DNA from 2 places in the Lentilactobacillus buchneri genome. Region 2 is predicted to be linked to the other one. Evidence: predicted binding sites of a transcription regulator. Region 2 holds the regulator's gene; the other holds the start of a gene.
The links. Region 2 encodes Rex, which represses fermentation and respiration genes when NADH is low (regulators of the CRP and FNR family bind a similar motif). Its sites were predicted from a motif close to TTGTGAANTANTTCACAA; they were not measured.
Positions count from the first base shown of each region.

Region 1: the regulator Rex is predicted to act here: its motif matches at 2,018-2,035, upstream of KE627_RS07590 (acyl-CoA dehydrogenase family protein).

Region 1 is NZ_CP073066.1:1,615,919-1,624,038, forward strand. It holds gene KE627_RS07580 (electron transfer flavoprotein subunit alpha/FixB family protein) at 1-87, opposite strand, end outside; gene KE627_RS07585 (electron transfer flavoprotein subunit beta/FixA family protein) at 101-874, opposite strand; gene KE627_RS07590 (acyl-CoA dehydrogenase family protein) at 888-2,006, opposite strand; gene KE627_RS07595 (helix-turn-helix domain-containing protein) at 2,183-3,040, shown strand; gene KE627_RS07600 (tyrosine-protein phosphatase) at 3,311-4,177, opposite strand; gene KE627_RS07605 (NAD(P)H-dependent oxidoreductase) at 4,217-4,810, opposite strand; gene KE627_RS07610 (MarR family winged helix-turn-helix transcriptional regulator) at 4,926-5,411, shown strand; gene KE627_RS07615 (Nramp family divalent metal transporter) at 5,548-7,140, shown strand; gene KE627_RS07620 (universal stress protein) at 7,213-7,659, shown strand; gene KE627_RS07625 (MFS transporter) at 7,740-8,120, shown strand, end outside.
Region 2 is NZ_CP073066.1:212,643-220,762, reverse strand. It holds gene KE627_RS01155 (acyl-[acyl-carrier-protein] thioesterase) at 1-115, shown strand, start outside; gene tsaB (tRNA (adenosine(37)-N6)-threonylcarbamoyltransferase complex dimerization subunit type 1 TsaB) at 118-840, shown strand; gene rimI (ribosomal protein S18-alanine N-acetyltransferase) at 824-1,399, shown strand; gene tsaD (tRNA (adenosine(37)-N6)-threonylcarbamoyltransferase complex transferase subunit TsaD) at 1,419-2,450, shown strand; gene KE627_RS01135 (ISL3 family transposase) at 2,680-3,951, shown strand; gene KE627_RS01130 (ABC-F family ATP-binding cassette domain-containing protein) at 4,122-6,071, opposite strand; gene KE627_RS01125 (redox-sensing transcriptional repressor Rex) at 6,259-6,891, shown strand; gene groES (co-chaperone GroES) at 7,118-7,402, shown strand; gene groL (chaperonin GroEL) at 7,496-8,120, shown strand, end outside.

The DNA of each region.
Region 1 (8,120 bases), 1.1 Mb from region 2:
TTTGGCCTTGGTGATCAATTGCAGGCTGGTTGGTTCGATTCTGGAGCCGACGGTTTCAACATATACCCAAATTTCGTTATTATCCATTTTTGTGCTCCTCTCAGTCCAATTGACTCAAGAGTTCAGAAACTGCTTGAGCGGGGTCTGGTGACAATGTGACTGTTTGTTTAACATCCTTGGTTGGTGCATAAACTTTGGTCACTTTCGTTGGTGATCCAGCCTGGCCAATTTTTGCCAGGTCAAGGTTCAAATCGGCTTCAGTCCAAGTGGTAATTGGCTTTTCAAAACTTTCTTTGATATTGACTGGCGTTTCATAACGCGGCGTATTGAGTTCTTTGCGGACAGTCACCACAGCAGGCAGGGTCAGCTTGATATCTTGGACGGCGGAGTCAAGTTGGCGTTTGGCCACCAGTGTCTTCTCTGAGTCCAAATCCAAGGTTTCTGCAAAAGTCACTTGGGGGAACTGCAAGAATTCCGCCACAATCGGGCCAACCTGACCAGTGTCAGCGTCGACAGACTGTCTGCCGAATAGGATTAAGTCGACATCGCCAATTGCTTCGATTGCTTTGGCCAGCGTGTAGCCGGTAGCCAAAGTGTCAGCCCCACCGAATGCCCGGGAACTCACCAAAACAGCCCGGTCGGCGCCCATAGCCATTCCATCTCGAAGTGAGGTTGTGTAACTATCCGGCCCCATACTGAGAAGGATAACTTCGCCACCGGCTTGATCACGAAGCTGAAGGGCAGCTTCAATTGCATTTTTATCAAATGGATTAATAATGCCCTGGATTCCTGAACGAACCAGGTTATTTGTGTTTGGATCAATTTTAACTGAATCGGTTTCTGGAACTTGTTTAATCCCGACAACGATTTTCATAGTGCGGACTCCTTTACTTGGCAATCTCTGCGTTGGTAATTTCTAAATTCATCTTTTCAATGGTACCTTCAGCCAATTCCATTGCTCGGGCATCTCTGATGAGGTGTTCGACTGGATATTCATGGCTGTATCCATACCCGCCAAGAATCTGCAGGGCTTTATCACCGGATGCAACAGCTGATCGGCTGCCGTACGATTTTGCCATGGCGGCAACTTCCGCATATGGCTTGTTGGCGACCTTGTTATCGGCACCTTTCTGATACAGCGCGGTGGTGTTTTCTTTGGCAATTGCGATATCAGCGATCTTTTCCTGAGTGACTTGGAGTTGGTAGAGCGGTGTGTCCATAGCCTTTCGCTCTTTGGAGTAGTTCACGGCGGTTTGTAGCTCGTGTTCCATAATTCCGGCTAGAACGGCGCCCATCAAAACTCGTGCGTCAGCGTGGGCATTGTCGCCAATTTCCAATCCTTGTCCGATTCTTCCCAATAAATGACTATCAGGAACAACCACGTGGTTAAGGACAACTTCGCCGACAGGCACGCCCTTGAGGCCAATAAAATCTTCCCGCTTGCCGAATTTGAATCCCGGCATGTCCTTGTCAACGACGAAGACGGCCATTTGGTCATCCTCAGTCTTAGCGAGGACGCAGTAGACTTCTGCTAGGCCACCATTGGTAATCATGATTTTGTCACCGGTGATCACCCAGTTGTCACCCTGTTTGATTGCCCGAGTGGCGATGCCCTTAGGATTCGAGCCGCCGGATGGTTCGGTCATCGAGAAGGCAAAAATTCGTTTGGCTGCACTTGGAAGGTATTCGTCATTCAATGATTTATTCCCATATTTGATAAACTGTTCGATCGTTTTGAAATGGCCTTCAAGAGTTACGGCCATGCTGGCGTTACCTGTGGCCATTTTCTCAAGGGATTCGGCAGCTGCTTGGTAATCAAAGGCTGCACCGCCATATTCTCTTGGCAGGGTGATGCCAAGCAAGCCCGTGTTAACGACCTTTTGAAATAAGCCGTCCGGATAGTTACCGGCACGATCAATCTCCATATCGAGCGGTGCCAATTCGTTGGCCGTAAACTCCTTAATCATTTGAATCAGCATTTTAGTTTGATCATTTGTTATCGACATATTGAGTCCTCCTGTGCATACTTTCACAATACTTTATATTCCAAAATTATATATCCTAATATTCCTAATGTCAATATATAAATGGAATATTTAGCAATCTTATTTGGCGTCACATTATATAATATGGTAATATTAAGTTATTATTTTATCCGAATCGGCCAGGAGGCTTGATAATAGTGAACATCCAAAGATTTATTGATCGCAGAAAAGAACTCGGTTATTCCCAAAGCGAGTTGGCTAAGGGGATTTGTACCCAGGCCACGATCAGCAAATTTGAGAACAACGGCAAAATGATCTCCACTAAGATCCTGACGCAGTTATGCCAGCGGTTGGGACTTTCCTTGAACGATATTTTCCCCAGCGAGGCCGACAGTGATTCAGCGGTTCGAGCGGAATTGCGGCGGGCCGAATTTGATTTAATTACCACTGAATATGATGATGCGTTGGGAATTTTACGATCGCTTGAAATTGATCAAATTGATGATAAACAAATCCAAATGGAATATTTATTTATCCGCGGATATGCACTGGCTTTAAGCAAACGAGATGTTGATGAGGCGATTTTTTGCTTCGACCAGATTTTGAATGGCTATGACGAGGCCCACACGACGGTTTATTCACCGCTGGCATACGTGGGGATGGGGATTTCCTACCAACAGGCTGGCAATTTTGACAAAGCTGAGTTTTATTTTTCCAAGATGCCGGAACGGTTGAAGACCAATGCAAATAAAGACGTTGATTCGGTGTGGAAATCATTGACGATGCTGTTTTACACCGGCAATTTTTATGCGGCCAGAAATGAAATCGAGATCAGTAATATGCTGCTACAGTCTTTGATTAATCTCAGTTCGGATCGGCACGTAACTTTTTATGTGGCTCGGGCTCAGTATCAATTGGCGGATAACGAATATTCGGTCAATGGCAAAACCCAGCGCTTCTCCGAACTTATTAGTGACGCCTTTGCGTTCGCCCGATTTAATCGGAATCGGAATTTAATTAAGCAGATTGATTTGTATGCTAAAAAAAGAGTGTAGAGTGTGAAAGAGGACGTTTAGCAATTGAAATTTAAGCGCCGCTGGACGGAAACCGAGTCAGGTTTTCGGCTGGCGGCGCTTAAATTTCAATTGCTGTCCTCTTTCACACGTTTAATCCAAATCACAGTAAAACACCAGGAAACCGAGTCAGGTTTTCGGCTGAAGCGGCTTAAATTTCGACTGCTGTCCTCTTTCACACGTTTAAACTAAATAACAGTGGAGCTAAAGAGAGGCCCAGACATAACTTACAATTAGTTGTGTCCGGGCCTCTCATTTCGTCAAATATTGGTTTCGCAATTGCCGAATATCATGATTCGACAACCGCATTTGCTGATGTAAATAATGCTTCATTGTGCCATCACAGTGGTAAATCGCTGAATAGGCGGCATTCAAATAGGCTGATCGAGCGGTTTTTGAACGTTTCAGGTTCCTGAGCACGGTTGGGTTATGCGTATAACGGGCCATCTGTCGATATTCTTTGGCCGTCGTTTTCTTCAGATAATGGTTCGATGCCAAATAGTTTTTCATAATGGTCGTTTTGGGAACGCCAAGACTTGAAAGAATCAGCATGGTCGCTACACCGGTGCGATATTTGCCATATGTGCAGTGATAGAGAATCGCATCGGATCTTTGCTTGAGCAGATAATGAAACATCGTGCGATAAGCCTTAACACAGTGGGACTCAAGAACCATTTTCTGATAAAATTGTTCCATAAAATTTGGCTGTTTGGCAGCTAACTGACCGGCATACTGAGAAGTCGTGTGGACGCCGAAATTTGGGCTGCTCATGACGGATAGGTGGAGATGACGAACCCCAGAAATTTTGGCATCTGGTGTTCGTTTGATTTCACCACTTGAGCGGAAATCCAAGATGACCTTAACGTGCTGCTTATAAAGTAGCCATTTATCGTGATGATTTAATCGGGTTAGCGCAGCCGATCGGATGAGTCGATTTTGGCGAATGTGCTGACCATTTTTCGTCCGAATCCCACCGAGATCGTGGGCATTGGGCGTGGTCGTGAGATGAATGGTGGAGCCTAATGAAGGAGTGTTGTTGGCAGAACAAATCGCAAAATTAGCAGTGAGTATCACTGTCACTAGTAATGTCCGACTCATGATTTGACTCAATGACTTCATCCACTCACCCCCAACATTCATTATAGGACTGGGCAGTCATCATGACAGAAATTTTTGGATGTGGGCCAAATCCGCCTGGCGCTTTTGTGGTGATTCATCTTCAGCGTTGAAGTTGTGCCACTTGATTTTCTTGAGACCGATCTTTTTGAATGTGCCCGTGGCCAAGGCCTTCATAATGGGATTACCATATTTGAGTTTATAGAGAAACGTTGGTGTGCCGGCAATTGTGAAGATCCGGATGATTGGATTCTTTTCCAGGACCACTCTGGGATGCATGGATACCGCCCGGTTCTTGCTAAAAACTTTATCAATGAAACCCTTGGTCATCGCCGGCATCAGCTCCCACCAAATTGGGAAAATAAAAATAATTTCATCGGCGGTTTTTAGGCGTTCGAAATAACGGTCAACTTGGTCGTTAATCGGTGTCCGTGTTCGCCAGGCACTCAGGTCTTTTGCGTGCATCACCGGGTCGAAGTGATCTTGATTCAAGTCGATGACATCAACCTCGTGGCCTTGGGCAGTTAAATAATTGATCGTTTGTTTGGCAACCGCTGCACTATAGCTGCGATGGTGGGGCTCGTTATTTGCAGCCGACAGGGTGTAAGGGTGGTCAAATATAATGACATATTTCATATTAGAAACCTCTTTTTTAAAATTGACAGTTTGACTTTCCAAAATACATTCCAAGGAATATAATTAGTATAAGCTCCGATGATGAAAAGTCAATATATATTCCGAGGAATTTAAAATGAAAAAGAAAAATGCAATTGAACAAATCAAGAACCAACTAGAAATATTTAGAAGTCATGATGTTGATCGTGAGATCCTGACGGCCATCAGGCAAAACGATCGGTTAAACGCTGCTCTGGCCAATGGCATTACCATTAACGATCTGCATATTATTCGCGCTGCTGCTGCCAAGGATGGTGTGAAGATTTCCGCGATTGTCGACCAGGTACCCATGACGCAAGGCGCCGTTTCCAAAGCCGTCAACAAGCTAGCTGAAAGGGGCCTGCTTCAAAAATCGCACCACCCTGATAACCGCAAGGACACGTTTGTAGAACTCACGGCGCCTGGGGAAACTATTAATCAAATTCATAGCGACTACCATGGTCAAGAAGAGGCCAAACTGGCTGAGTTAGCCGACAGTTATTCAAAAAATGAACTGGAGATGATTGCAGAATTTGTCACCAGCCTCAATCAAATCCGGCAAAATAATTCTGAATTGAAGTAACCGGTTTCTTCTTTACTATATCAAAAACTCCTGTCTACTGCTTATAAAAAGAAAGTTAGGTTTCCCTAATTAAAGATTTACAAGTCTAGAAAATATGCTACCATTAGATTTGTACAGAAGATAAGGAGGTAATGGGATGTCAAAAGAAAAAAAGTCCCAAAAGGAACATTTGATTCATTACGCCAATGGGCCTTCACTGGAAGAAATTAACGGAACCGTGGTTGTGCCCAAAGGCAAGGGATTCTGGCGTACGCTATTTGGTTATTCCGGTCCCGGCGCGTTAGTTGCAGTCGGTTACATGGATCCTGGTAACTGGTCGACTTCAATCACCGGTGGTCAGAATTTTGAATACCTGTTAATGTCCGTCATCTTAATGTCGAGTTTAATTGCCATGTTGCTTCAGTATATGGCGGCTAAACTGGGCATTGTGACTCAGATGGACTTGGCCCAGGCGATTAGAGCCCGGACAAGCAAATCGCTGGGGTATGTTTTGTGGATTCTAACCGAACTGGCAATTATGGCGACTGATATTGCCGAAGTCATCGGTGCCGCGATTGCGTTGTATCTGTTATTCCACATTCCGTTGGTCATTTCAGTATTTATTACCGTATTTGATGTTCTGCTATTATTATTGTTGACCAAAATTGGCTTCCGTAAAATTGAGGCCATTGTTGTTTGTTTAATTTGTGTGATCTTTGTGGTGTTTGCCTATGAAGTGATCCTGTCTGATCCTGATTGGCTCGGGGTCTTTAAGGGCTTGGTTCCAAATGGCGAGACCTTCTCTTCGTCTCCTCAAATTGGCGGTCAAACGCCACTGACTGGTGCACTTGGGATCATTGGAGCGACAGTTATGCCCCATAATCTGTATCTCCACTCAGCTGTTTCACAGACTCGTAAGGTGGATCACAGTGATGAAGAAGATGTTGCCCGAACCGTTCGTTTCTCAACTTGGGATTCTAACATTCAATTATCAATGGCATTCTTGGTGAACTCACTGCTATTGATTATGGGAGTTGCCGTCTTCAAGAGTGGGGCAGTTAAAGATCCGTCATTCTTCGGACTGTTCCAGGCACTTTCGGATCCTTCGACCTTAAGTAATGGTGTTCTGATTACGGTTGCCAAGTCAGGGATTTTATCGATTTTGTTTGCGGTCGCTTTACTAGCGTCAGGTCAGAATTCCACTATCACTGGTACCTTAACCGGACAAGTTATCATGGAAGGGTTCATCCACATGAAAATGCCGCTTTGGATGCGCCGGTTGGTGACTCGTTTGATTTCGGTGGTTCCAGTTTTGATTTGTGTGGGTATGACGAGTCGTGAAACCCCGATTCAGCAGCACGAAGCGTTGAACACCCTGATGAATAATTCTCAGGTCTTCTTGGCGTTTGCCCTGCCATTCTCGATGCTGCCGTTATTGATGTTTACCAATAACTCGTTAGAAATGCATGACCGTTTCAAAAACTCGTGGATTGTTAAGATTCTTGGCTGGTTCTCTGTTATCGCCCTGACGACTTTGAATATGAAAGGTCTTCCTGGCCAATTCGAAGCATTTCTAGGTGATCATCCAACCCAGAGCCAAATTTCAATGGCTGATAATGCCTCGTACGTCGTTATTGTCTTGGTCGTTGCTTTATTGGTATGGATGATTTGGGATATCCACAAGAGCAACAAGCGTTTTGAAGCAGCAGCTGCCGAAGCTGAAAGCAAAGCAGCCGAGGCGGAGAAATAATAGTATAATAATCAATTGAAAGAGATTTCTTTTGTACCCAAATAATTCATCATCAAGAAGGGATGTTACAAAATGGCAAATACTGAAGGCGGTCAAAAATTCGATCGAATTCTTGTGGGTGTTGATGATTCGGAAGATGCCCAATTAGCATTTAGATATGCAATTCGTGAAGCTCGTCAATCCAATGCACGTTTGATCATTACTTCAATTTTGGAAGACGATAACGTTAACGTTTTCCAAGCATTAAGCAAAGATTTTGTTCATGGGGAGCGTTCAGCGCTTGCCAAGCATATTGAAGACTATCGGCAATTAGCTTTACGTGCCGGTGTTAAGCAAGTGGATACGGTCATCGAGGAAGGCGATCCCGGCGAGACAATCGTCAAACGGGTTATTCCGGCTACCAAGGCCGACCTGCTGATTGTCGGTTCACTTTCTAAGACCGGTGTGCGTAAGTACTTTGGTTCGCAAGCAGCCTATATGGCTAAGTACTCACCAATCTCAGTGATGATTGTCCGTTAATCGGATTTAAAAATGATTTTAAAACAGGATCGGGAAGAATATTTCCGGTCCTATTTTGTTAGACACTAGGGGGAATAATCTTGGAGTTAACAGAAAAAAGCCGCAGGTGGTTCATTGCCACATTACTGTTGGGAACATTTACGATGTCAATCAGTCAGTCGTCACTATCGACTGCCTATCCGACATTTATGAGGTATTTTGATCTGCCGGCCAGCACGATTGCTTGGCTGACGACGGGGTTTATGCTGATTATGTCAGTGGTTATGCCATTATCACCATGGCTGATGAAGAACTTTCGATTTAAGCCATTATATCTTTCATTATTGGTAAACTTCGTCGTTGGAACCTTGATTATTATCTGGGCACCGAATTTCCTGGTGATGATGGTGGGTCGATTAATGGAAGGATTCAGTGTTGGGGTCTTATTTCCATCTTATCAATCGATCATACTTGAAATCACA
Region 2 (8,120 bases):
TGATTCTTCAGATAATGCTAAAATTAAAACAGTTCACGAAATTAAATCAAATGATGTTCTTTCAGCAAGTGCCACAATTGTTTGGAAGGATATTAAAGCAAAGGGTAACGATTAATAATGAAAATCTTAGCAATTAACACCTCAAACCAACCACTTTCAGTTGCTGTTTTGGATAATGACCAACTGTTGGCGCAAACAACCATCACCACTCATCGCAAACATGCCGAATTCTTGATGCCGGTTATTGAAGACTTGGTGCAAAAGGCCGATTTGAAGCCAACTGATTTGGATCGGGTGGTTGTCGCTGCCGGCCCTGGATCATACACCGGCATTCGGATGGCTGTCACGGCAGCGAAAACCATTGCAAGCACCTTGGGAATCGAGCTGGTACCAGTTTCCAGCTTGTTAAATCTTGCCTTGAATGTTCAAGAAGAAGATGTGCTGATCAACCCGATTTTTGATGGCCGGAATCAAAACATGTTTACGGGATTATACCGCTACCGAAGTCGTCGGATTCAAACCGTGATCGAGGATCAGCACACCAATCTAACAAAATGGTTGGAAACCGTTAGCCGTTACGATCAACGGATTATCATTTTAGGGGATACCGATCCATTTGAAAGATCGATGCGCGACGTTCTGCATAACCGTCTGGTGGTTGCCAATCCTTATTTGGGAATTCCCAGTGCGACCTTACTGGGCTTGTATGGATTGAGTCAGTCACCAGTACCAGTCGTTGATGCGGTTGTCCCACGATATTTGCGGTTAACCAAGGCTGAGGCTGATTGGAAAAAATTACATCCTAATGAGGATACGCATGACTATGTTGAAAAAGTTTAAAGAGTGGTTTAACCAACAATTTTATAACAAAGAGGTTCAGCTTCGCGAGAGATATCTCGACATCAAAAACCACGATGTAGAAATTAATGGAACTGAGTACTTTTTGGCCAAGGCAATGATTCCGGATATTCCCGAGATTCTGGGGATTGAGCGGGCGGTTTACGGTGGCCAGACCCCTTGGGATGATCGGGCCTTTCGAACCGAACTGATGCGCAAAACGGATCGCCTATATTTAGTGTTGCGTCGAAACGACTGGCTGGTAGCGTTTATTGGCTGCTCGCTAAACGATCATACTAAGGACTGTCATATTACCAACGTTGCGGTTGCCCCAAATTTCCAGAATCATGGCTTGGGGTATTTTTTGGTGACAACAATTATCAAAAAGGCCCGTCAATTGGAATATGCCAAGGTGACGCTTGAAGTGCGCGTCAGCAACACCCGTGCACAAAAATTATATCGGGATATTGGATTTGTTGATAACGGGATTAAAAAAGATTATTACTTTAACGATCGTGAAGACGCTTTAAATATGGTTTTGGACATCACCAAAATCGGTTAAAAGGGATGGGATGAATTAAGTGGCTAGAGATTTAGTACTTGCTTTTGAAACCAGCTGTGATGAAACGTCGGTCGCAGTGATTGAGAATGGCAATCGAATACTTTCAAATATTGTTGCAACGCAAATCAAGAGTCATCAACGCTTTGGCGGAGTTGTTCCTGAAGTTGCCAGCAGACACCATATCGAGCAGATTACCGGCTGTATTGGGGATGCATTACGTGAGGCGGACGTTTCTTATGATGAACTGACTTCAGTGGCTGTTACATACGGTCCTGGCTTAGTCGGTGCGCTTTTAATTGGTGTTACGGCCGCTAAGGCGGTTGCCTGGGCGCACAATTTGCCGCTTGTTCCAGTGAATCATTTAGCTGGGCACATTTACGCTGCCCGGCTGGTCGAACCCATTGAGTTTCCAGCAATGGCCTTGGTTGTTTCTGGTGGGCACACAGAATTGGTTTACATGCCTGAGGAAAACCAATTTCAAATTATCGGTGAAACTCGTGATGACGCAGCCGGTGAGGCTTATGATAAAATTGGCCGGGTTTTGGGGATTAACTATCCGGCTGGCAAGCCAGTTGATGAATTAGCTCACAAAGGTCAGGATACTTTTCATTTTCCACGAGCAATGGATGCTGACGATAATTTTGACTTTAGTTTCAGTGGGTTGAAGAGTGCCTTTATCAATACGGTGCACCATGCTGATCAAATTAACGAGGAATTGAGTTGTGAAGACTTGGCCGCTAGTTTTCAGCAAGCCGTTGTTGACGTCTTGGCTGACAAAACCAATCGCGCGCTCAAAGAATTTCCGGTCAAACAATTAATTCTTGCCGGTGGGGTTGCTGCCAATCAAGGTCTTCGGGAGCGGTTAACCAAAGAGGTTGCCACGTTTGCCGATACCAAACTTGAACTAGTGCCACTGTCTTTGTGTGGCGATAATGCTGCTATGATCGGTGCTGCTGGTGAGATGCTGTATCGGCATGGTGTTCGTGGTGATGCCACTTTAAATGCAGATCCGGGTTTGGAGTTTGATTGGCTGGCAGATGAGGCTAAATAATTGCCAATTTTTTGAGGTGATTATGAAATCGTCAGCGATCCTGTGATGAAGGATAATTCAATACTTAGATCAAAAGCAGGCTCTACAATATTTGTTGTTGGTAATAGATTTTTATCTATTACTGATGACAGATTTTTTGTTTTTCATTAGAATAAAAAAAGCGGACATTTCCTGTCCGTTCATCAAAACCAACAACCACGAAGATTTTAGAGAAAGAAGGAAATGCCCTATGTCAAATGATACTACGAAAATGTTGTTAGGAATAGATGATGAACACTTAAAAATTGAGAATGGCAAAATAGGTGATGATGGGGTAATCAGATTAAATGGATCACTGAACTATTCTCCCAAGGCCTGCCGCAATTGTGGGGTTATTAATGATCACCAGATCATTGGCTATGGTTGGCGGAAGACCACCATTAGATTCGCTAAAACATTGGGCAGCACGGTTATCCTATGCCTCAATCGGCGAAACTTTCACTGTAAGGCTTGTCATACCAACTTCCTGGCGCAGACGAGTGCAGTGCCGAAGCACTGCACGATTTCAAATACAACCCGGAAACAATGTTTAGAGAAGTTAACGGAACCAGTGAGCCTCAAACACATTGCCAATGAATTGTCCACTTCGGATTCATTCGTTGGTCGGCAGCTCTTGCGCGCTGAACACGACTTTCAAACCAACTGGCACTACTTACCCAAAGTTCTCCTCATGGACGAAGTTAAAAGTACTAAGAGCGCCACCGACGCGATGAGCTTTGAATTTATGGACGCGGAAACCCACGAATTGATTGACCTGTTGCCCTTTAGAACCATCTATCAGCTTCAAAAGTACTTCCAACATTATGACCAAGCCGCGCGAGAAAATGTGAAAATTATCGTCACCGATATGAACTATACCTATCCCAAATTGGTTGGGCAGATCTTCCCGAACGCCATCGTTGTCATCGATCCCTTCCACCTGGTTAACGCTTTAAACCGGGCTTTTAATAAGACGCGAGTGCGTCTCATGAAAACCCTGGCCACTTCCTCACGCCAGTATCACGCCTTGAAACGCTATTGGAAACTATTATTAACGCCGGCCAATCACCTTAACTACGAGGCTTTCCGTAAGTGGACAAACTTCCCTTATCCGGCAACTGCCGCGGATGTGGTTGATGCTTTACTGGACATTGATCCCGAGCTCAAGCAAACTTACGACGTGATGAATCGGTTACGTGAAACCATCAAAAACCGCGACTGGCCCAACTATAATCAAGCCTTTCACCACCTGCAGGGGTGCTCGGAAGAGATGTTGGCAGCCCTCCAAACCTTGGCGGCTCATCATGATGAAATTGGCAACACTTTCACCCACCACTACACCAACGGGCCATTAGAAGGTTCAAACAACAAGATTAAAGTCATTAAGCGCACTGGATTTGGTTACCGAAACTTCTTCAGATTCCGGCTAAGAGTGCTGTTCGCTTTTCGAGTTCATACAAAAAGAGCCCTAATCACCAAGTGATTAGAACTCCAATATTTTGTTCACCAACAACAGTTGACGAAGAACCCAAAAGCAGCCTGAGCAGAAGGATAAAATCCTTTTACTCAGGCTGCTTTTTAATTTAGTGGGTTGTCGCCAATTGTTCAAGTAGACAATGTGAATCGGATATCTTTTGCCTTTGGTGAATTATGTTACTCATTATCTTCGAGCTTCAAACTGACCGTTTCCCAACTGGACTCTGTTTCTGTGATTTGGGCAGTCACCTGATCGAGCTGCTGTTGAAGATCTTGCAACTTTCCCAGGTCGTTAAAGACGTCCGGCTTCGTCATTTCTGCTTCAATTTGATCCTTTGATTGTGTCAATTCATCAAGTTTGGTTTCCAGAGCCTTGACTTCTCTTTCAAGTTTGCGATGTTCTTTTTGGGTTTGCTTATTAATCTCGTAGTTCTTTTTATCGGTGGTCGGCACAGCAACTGGAGTCGGTTGGCCCGCTGCCTTCTTTTCAGCCTCATGAGCCTTGATGGCTTCTTGCTCATCTTTTTTGTCGACATAATAATCATAATTCCCAAGGTAAAGGGTGGTGCCATGTCGGGACAATTCAACGACCGCCGTGGCAATTTTGTTGATAAAATAACGGTCATGGGAAACAAAGAGAATTGTGCCGTCGAATTGATTGAGGGCTTTTTCCAACACTTCTCGGCTGTCGATATCCAAGTGATTGGTGGGCTCATCCAACATTAAAAAGTTGTTGTGCTGCATCGCCAACTTGGTTAGGAGCAACCGGGCCTTTTCACCGCCGGACAGATCATGGACCATCTTGCTCACGTCGTCACCGGAGAAAAGGAAGCTCCCTAGAATGCTTCTAATATCGCCTTCCGGGGTCGTTGGGTGATCATCCCATAGTTCCTCAAGAACGGTTTTAGAGGCATGTAGTGAGGCTTGTTCCTGGTCGTAGTAACCGGTATCGACGCCAGTACCAAACTGCGCCTTGCCCTTTAAAAATGGAATGATGCCCAAGATGCTTTTTAAGAGCGTCGATTTGCCGACACCGTTTGGACCAACAATTGCGATCGCTTGGTGACGTTTAACGTCCAGATTAACCGGCTCACAAAGAACCGTGCTGTAGCCAACCGCTGCGTTGGTAACATTCAGGACGTTATTGCCGCTTTTGGATTTTGGTGAAAATGAGAAGCGGGCAGTTTTTGAATCAGCCGTCGGTTTTTGCAGCTTATCCATTTTTTCGAGTTGTTTTCGGCGGGCCTGCGCCTGTTTGGTGGTCGATGCTCGAACGATATTTTTGTCAACGAAGGTCTGCAGTTTTTGAATCTTAGCCTGCTGCTTGTCATATTCTTTCCATTCTTGTTCAATCAACTGGTCTTTTTTCTTGGTGTAGTCCGTGTAATTACCAGTGAAGTGGTGGAGGGTACCTTGTGACATCTCGTAAACCTCAGTGACAATTCTGTCTAGGAAGTAACGGTCATGTGAAATGATCAGAAGGGCACCACTATAGTTTTGAATATAACCTTCCAGCCAAGTGATCGTTTCCACATCCAAATGGTTGGTTGGTTCATCTAATATTAATAATTCGGGCTTTTCCAGTAACAATTTGGCCAAGGCAAGTTGAGTCTTCTGGCCGCCTGACAATTCATTAATTGGCCGATCGTAGTCAGCTTCCCCGAATCCAAATCCGTGGAGAACACCACGAATTTCAGCGTCGTACCCATAACCATTGTGCTGTTCAAAGTCGGCACGGATATTGTCATATTGTGAGGAAATCGTTTCATATTCTTCGGTGTTGGCGTCAACGCCCAAAGAACCCATTTGTTTTTCCAGAGCGTGAAGCTTTGCTTCCTGCTCTTTTAGACTGGCAAAGACCGATGCCATTTCAGCATAAATGCTTTTGTCTGAATTGAGTCCGGTATCCTGGGCCAAATAGCCAATCGACAGATTCTTTTTAGTGCTGATTTGGCCGCCGTCGACAGATTGTTCGCCGATGATCATTTTAACCAGTGTCGACTTGCCGGCACCGTTACGGCCAACCAGTGCGACACGGCTTTTTTCTTGAATGGCCAAATTAACTTTTGAGAAAATAGTTTCGCCATTGAATCGTTTGGTTAGATCTTGTGCTTGTAAGATTATCAAGTGTTTGGCCACCTTTCATTTTGTAACTACCAACAATCAATTTTATCATAATTTACACGATTTCAGGAATTATTTGTAAGTAATATTTGAAATATATTTCACAAGATGTCATCTTATGGTAGAATGAGATGTAAATAGGAATTCACAAAGTTCTTTTAACTAAAATGACAAATAGGAGGAAATTTTCTTGACAGCTGAAAATATTCCACGCGCAACCGCTAAACGATTGCCGATATATTACCGATACTTAAATATTTTACACGATACAGGAAAGCAACGAATTTCATCAACGGAATTGGCCGAGGCGGTGCAGGTGGATTCAGCAACCATTCGTCGTGACTTTTCCTATTTTGGTGCTTTGGGCAAGCGGGGTTATGGATACGATGTTGATAACCTGCTTTCGTTTTTCAAAACGATCTTGAATCAAGAGCATCTGACCAACGTGGCTTTGATCGGAGTCGGCAATTTGGGCCATGCGCTCTTGAACTTTAATTTTCACAAAGACGGCAACGTTCGAATCTCTGCTGCTTTTGATACCGACGACAAGATTGTGAACACAATTGAAGACGGTGTTCCTGTCTACCCGATTGAGGAACTTTCACATCAACTGCATGATCAACAGATCAAAGTCATCATTTTGACCGTGCCCTCAAAAGTCGCTCAGTCCATCGCGGACGATGCTGTCGCCGGCGGGGTAAAGGGTGTCTTGAACTTTACGCCAATTCGGCTTCAGGTTCCTGAAGATGTCCTGGTTCAAAATGTTGACTTAACTAATGAATTGCAAACTTTGATTTATTTCATCGAAAACTTTGGCAAGTAAAATATCGAACAAATTAATGAAGAAAAGACCGGTGATCCTGAAAACGCCGGTCTTTTCTTATGCGCTCATTTACCGTCGGCAAGGCAATCTGCAGATAAATTCACCAAGAAATGCGCAGAAATCCTTGCAATTGGTCTGAAAAAATAATATATTATACACAGTGATTAGCACTTTTATCATGTGAGTGCTAATGTTGCTAAAAATTGTTGCAAACGGAGGGACTAACGTGTTAAAACCATTAGGAGATCGCGTAATTATCGAAACTGAAAAAGAAGAAGAAAAGTCGGTTGGCGGTATCGTTCTTGCTGACAATGCAAAAAAGAAGCCGCAAGCCGGTACAGTTGTTGCCGTGGGTGATGGCCGTGTACTTGATAATGGTACCAAGGTTGCACCTGTTGTAAAAAAGGGCGACAAGGTTATGTTTGATAAGTACGCCGGAACCGAGATTGAGGATAACGATCAAACTTATCTCGTTCTTCATGAAAAAGACATCGTCGCAATTGTCGAATAATTATATTTTAACAAGATAATTGCTAATAAGTGAATCATTTGAATCATTCAATGAATCAATAATCAAAAATATTTTTTTGAGGTGAAATTTGAAATGGCTAAACAAGTAAAGTTTTCTGAAGATGCCCGTAGCGCAATGCTCAAGGGTGTTGATAAATTAGCAGATACGGTTAAGGCAACGATTGGACCTAAAGGCCGCAACGTTGTTTTGGAACAAAGTGCCGGTACACCGACAATTACCAATGATGGTGTTACCATCGCCAAATCAATTGAATTACCGGATCATTTTGAAAACATGGGTGCCAAATTGGTTTCTGAAGTTGCTTCAAAGACCAATGACGTTGCTGGTGACGGAACAACCACTGCCACAGTTTTAACTCAAGCAATTGTCAATGAAGGTATGAAGAACGTCACTGCCGGTGCCAACCCAGTTGGAATTCGTCGTGGTATTGAAAAGGCTACTAAAGCCGCTGTTGATGCCCTTCACAAAATGTCGCATGATGTTAAGACCAAAGATGATATTGCTCAAATTGCTTCAATTTCATCTGCCAACACCGAAGTTGGTAAATTGATTGCCGATGCAATGGAAAAAGTTGGTCATGATGGTGTTATTACCATTGAAGAGTCACGTGGTGTTGATACCAGCTTGGACGTCGTTGAAGGAATGCAATTTGATCGCGGCTACATGTCACAATACATGGTTACCGACAATGACAAGA